Regions from separate parts of the Actinomadura sp. genome, predicted to be linked through region 1. Evidence: riboswitches for the same ligand, from Rfam matches in the RefSeq annotation. Region 1 holds a riboswitch; the other holds the start of a gene.
What was found. Region 1 has a riboswitch for cobalamin ahead of cobN (cobaltochelatase subunit CobN). Riboswitches for the same ligand answer to the same signal wherever they lie in the genome.

Region 1 (2,384 bases):
CCGCTCCGGGTCGGCCCGGTAGACGGTGAGGCCGTCCTCGTCGACCTCCTTGAACGAGAACGGGACGGTGATGACGCGGCCGTCGAACTCGGGGATCGCGACCTGCGACGCGGCGTCCAGCGGGGACAGGCCGTCGTCGCTCGCCTCCCAGTCGGCGCGGCTCGTCGTCAGGCAGAGGCCCTGCAGGATCGGGACGTCCAGCGCGGCGAGCGCCCCCACGTCCCACGCCTCGTCGTCGCCGCCCGCCCCGGCCGCCGCGGGGCGCGAACCGCCCGCCGCGAGCACGGTCACGACCAGCGCGTCGGCCCGCCCGAGCGTGTCGAGCAGCGCGGGTTCGGCGGTGCGGAGCGAGGAGCAGAAGACGGGCATCGCGCGGCCGCCGGCGTCCTCGACGGCCGCGCACAGCGCCTCGACGAACGCGGTGTTCCCGGCCATGTGGTGGGCGCGGTAGTACAGCACGGCGATGAGCGGGCCCTCGGCGGTGCGGGGCTCGCGTTCGAGCAGCCCCCACGCCGGGGCCGGCGCCGGCGGCGCGAACCCGCGCCCGGTCAGCAGCACGGTGTCGGACAGGAACGCGTGCAGCTCGGCGAGGTTGCCCGGCCCGCCGTGCGCGAGGTAGGCGTGGGCCTCCGCGCAGACGCCGCCGCTGACCGTGGACAGCTCCATCAGCTCGGCGTCGGGGGCCTGCTCGCCGCCGAGGACGACGACGGGGCGGGGCCCCGCGAGCAGCGCGTCGAGGCCGTCCTCCCAGGCGCGGCGCCCGCCGAGCAGCCGGACGACGACGAGGGCGGCGCCGTCGAGCAGCGCGGGCAGGTCGGCCACGGCGAGCCGCGCCGGGTTGCCGAGCCGGTAGGCGGCGCCGGACGCTCGCGCGCTCAGCAGATCGGTGTCGGACGTCGACAGCAGCAGCACGGTGCCGGCGGACACGGCCGTTCCTCCCCCTGGGGTCCTCGCCCCGGTCGCGGGTGTCGCGACGGCAGGAGTGTCCTGGCTCCCGGATCGACGCTCGCCCCGGCCTTCCCGTCCGTGCGGACAGTGGCCTCCAGCGGGGTTCGCTCCCCGGTCACAGTGGCGGGACCGCGCCGGATTCGCACCGGCTTCCTCCCATTGCCATCGCCTGGGGAGAACAGTACGGCAGTGCGGCCCGCCCGCAAAGTGCGGTTAACATCCTCCCCGTGCCGAATGTCAGAGCCCGCGCCGACGCGTGCCCCGGCGCGCTGCGCACCCACGACGCCGCCGACGGGCCGCTGGCGCGCGTCCGCGTCCCGGGCGGCGCGGTGACGTCCGCGCAGCTCCGGGTGCTCGGCGCCGCGGCCCGGGAGCTGGGCGGCGACGTGATCGAACTGACGTCGCGGGGCAACCTGCAGCTGCGCGGCGTCCGCGATCCGGGGCGGCTCGCGGGACGCCTGGAGGCGGCGGGCCTGCTGCCTTCGCCGTCCCACGAACGGGTCCGCAACATCGTGGCCTCCCCGCTAGGGGGACGTGGCGTCCACGGCACCCTGGCGACGGACCCGCTGGTCACCGCGCTGGATCTGGCGCTGTGCGCGAACGCCCGGCTCGCCGGGCTGCCCGGCCGCTTCCTGTTCGCCTTGGACGACGGCACGGGCGACGTCGCGGCCCTCGGCGCCGACCTGACCTGCACTCCGGCCGGCCTCCGCCTCGCCGACTCGCCATTGCTGCTCGGCGTACCGGCCGGCGATCGGCCGTCCATGGACGGTGCGGGTGCGGGCGTGAGTGCCGGTGTGAGTGCCGGTGCGATCGATTTGCTGGTGGCGGCCGCGGAGGCGTTCCTCGACGTCCGGGGGGACGCGTGGCGGTTGGCGGAGGTGCCGGACGGGCCGCGGCTCGTCGCGGAACGGCTCACGGAACGGTTCGGGGCGGAACTCGGCGAAATCCGCGAACTTCCCGAGCCGCGCCGCCCGTATGCGGGGGCCATCCCGCAGCGCGGCGGGCTCACCGCGCTTGAGGCCGTGCCTCCGCTCGGGCGGATGTCCGGTGCGCAGGCCGGGGCACTCGCGGAGGCGGCGGACGACGTGCGGGTCACCCCCTGGCGGAGCGTCGTGGTGCGGGACCTCGGCTCGGATTCGGTGGGCCGGGTCGCGGAGGAACTCGGGGCGGCGGGGTTCGCGGTCGATGCGGCGTCGCCCTGGGTCGGGGTGTCGGCGTGCACCGGGAGCCCCGGATGCGCGAAGTCGCGCGGTGACGTGCAGGGCGAGGCGCGGCGGTGGGTCGGCGGGCTGGAGTGCGCCCCCGCGACCCCCGTGCACTGGGCGGGCTGCGAGCGCAAGTGCGGGACGCCGCGCGGCCCGGTCGTGCTGAAGACGGTGGGGGCGGAGACGGTCGGGGCGGAGACGGTCGGGGTGGAGACGGCGGGGGCGGAGACG
Region 2 (2,384 bases), on a different contig from region 1:
CGGCGACGTCCTCGTCCGCCGCACTTCCCACGACCGGGATCACCGGGCCGTCCGCCCATTCCAGAGCCGCCGGATCGAGTTCGACCACGACGACCTTGCCGCCGTCCGCGACCAGCCGCTCGACGATGCCGCGCCCGACACCGCGTCCACCGCCCGTGACCACATAACTCCGCCGCACAGGGACCTCCTCGAATTCCGGAACACCCCTATGATCACCCTGCCCGGCGGCGCCCGTTCACGGCCGGGTGGGCGGCACTAGCCGACCTTCCATTCGGCGGCGGAGCCGAAGCCGGACGACGCGGCGAAGCGGATGCGTTCGATCGTCGCCTTCTTGCCGACTTCGAACGTCACGCAGCCGCGCTGGCTCTCTCCCTTGGTCAGCCGGACCTCCGCGCCTGCGAACGCTTCGCAGTCGGTGGCCGTGAGGAGGCCGCCCTCGTAAGCCTGGCCCGACGTGTCGATGGCGCGGGCCCCGTTGGCCGGCGCGTCCTGGTATTCGTCGTCGCTCTTGTTCTTCACCTTGAACTGCGCCGCGACGAGCCGCTTCCCGTTGGGGAGCGTCTCGAACTCTCCCGGCTCGGCGGGATCGACGACCTTCCGCAGCGTCACGGCCAGCGAGACGCCCGACGAATCATCGGTGATGTTCACGGTGTCACCGACCTGCGCCGTCTTCTTCGCCGGCTTCGTGCCCCCGCTGCCGCCCTCACCGCCGTTGTTCGCCGGTGCGGTGTTGACATTCTCCGTGCCGCATGCGGCGGCCATGGTGATCAACATCATCGACATCGCCGCCCTCATCATGAACAGGCGCATGCCACCCCCTATGACGCTCTGAAACGGCCTGCACACGGCTCAGCTACCCAAAGTGACGTCGTCTGTACCATGCGCGGCCGCCCACTCCGCGGGGGCGGGCGGTGGGAGGTGGGTAGGGTGTGTGGTGCGGATGGTTCGCTCGATTTGAGTGTCGTAAGAGGGAACCCGGTGCGAGTCCGGGACTGCCCCGCAGCGGTGAGCGGGAACGACCGCCGTCATATGCACTGGGCCCGCGCGGCCTGGGAAGCGACGGCCAGTAGGACGCCTCGAAGAGGCGGTGCCCGCGAGTCCGAAGACCTGCCTCCGCCCGCGCACCGGCCGGTGCGCGGTGGTCTGCGGCCTCGCGGGAAGGCCCGGCGGCGGCCCGTCGTCGCGCCGTTCCCGGGGTCGCCCGTGGCACAGCGAGGGAAGCCGCCATGAACACGACGATCCTCGGATACCCCCGAATCGGGGCGGACCGGGAGCTGAAGGTCGCCACCGAGAACTACTGGGCGGGACGGGCGGGCGCCGACGACCTCGGCAGGACCGGCGCCGAGCTGCGCGCCGAGGTGTGGACGGGCCTGCGCGACGCCGGCGTCGACGCGATCCCGTCCAACACCTTCTCGTTCTACGACCAGATGCTCGACGCCAGCGTGCTGGTCGGCGCCGTCCCCGAGCGGTACCGGCACCTGGACGGGTTCGACCGGTACTTCGCCATGGCCCGCGGCGTCCAGGACGTCCCGCCGCTCGAAATGACCAAGTGGTTCGACACGAACTACCACTACATCGTCCCCGAGCTGGGGCCGGACACGCGGTTCCGGCTGGCGGACGGCGCCGCCGCCAAGCCGCTCGCCGAGTACCGGGAGGCGAAGGCGCTCGGCATCGAGACGCGGCCCGTGCTCGTCGGGCCGCTCACCTATCTGCTGCTGGCGAAGCCGTCGACGCCGGGATTCCGGACGCTGGAGCTGCTGGACGGGCTCGTGGACGTGTACGCCGAGATCCTGGAGCGGCTGGCGGGGTCGGGCGCGCAGTGGGTGCAGCTGGACGAGCCCGCGCTCGTCGAAGACCGCGGCGAGGAGGAGATCCGCGCGCTGGCGCGGGCCTATGCGCGGCTCGGGCAGCTGAGCTGCCGGCCGCATCTGATGGTCGCCACCTACTTCGGCGCCATCGAGGCGGACGCGTTGCGCGTGCTGGCCGGGAGCCGCGTGGAGGCCGTCGCCCTCGATTTCGTCGCCGGGCCGGGCAACGTGGACGTGCTCGCATCGGTGGGCGGGCTGCCGCGCAAGACGCTCGTGGCGGGCGTTGTCGACGGGCGGAACGTCTGGCGCACCGACGTACGGAAGGCGCTGTCCACGTGCGCGTCCGTGCTGGGGCTCGTCGATCAGATCGTGGTCGGGACGTCCTGCTCGCTGATGCACGTGCCGCTCGACCTCGACCGGGAGACCGCGCTCGACCCGCGGGTCCGGGGGCGGCTCGCGTTCGCGCGGCAGAAGGTCGACGAGGTCGTCGCGATCGGGCGGGCCCTGCGGGAGGACGCCCCCGTCCAGGAGGCCGCGCCGCTCCCGGAGGCCGGTGTCGACCGGGCGGTCCGCGAG

Region 2: another riboswitch for cobalamin. It lies ahead of metE (5-methyltetrahydropteroyltriglutamate--homocysteine S-methyltransferase); the one in region 1 lies ahead of cobN (cobaltochelatase subunit CobN).

What each region holds. Positions count from the first base shown of each region.
Region 1 covers NZ_JBIQHY010000051.1:29,933-32,316, reverse strand. The annotation lists gene cobN (cobaltochelatase subunit CobN) at 1-927, opposite strand, end outside; cobalamin riboswitch at 981-1,104, opposite strand; gene ACIWVC_RS18695 (precorrin-3B synthase) at 1,176-2,384, shown strand, end outside.
Region 2 covers NZ_JBIQHY010000011.1:77,204-79,587, reverse strand. The annotation lists gene ACIWVC_RS06890 (SDR family NAD(P)-dependent oxidoreductase) at 1-178, opposite strand, end outside; gene ACIWVC_RS06885 (DUF4352 domain-containing protein) at 256-810, opposite strand; cobalamin riboswitch at 925-1,130, shown strand; gene metE (5-methyltetrahydropteroyltriglutamate--homocysteine S-methyltransferase) at 1,227-2,384, shown strand, end outside.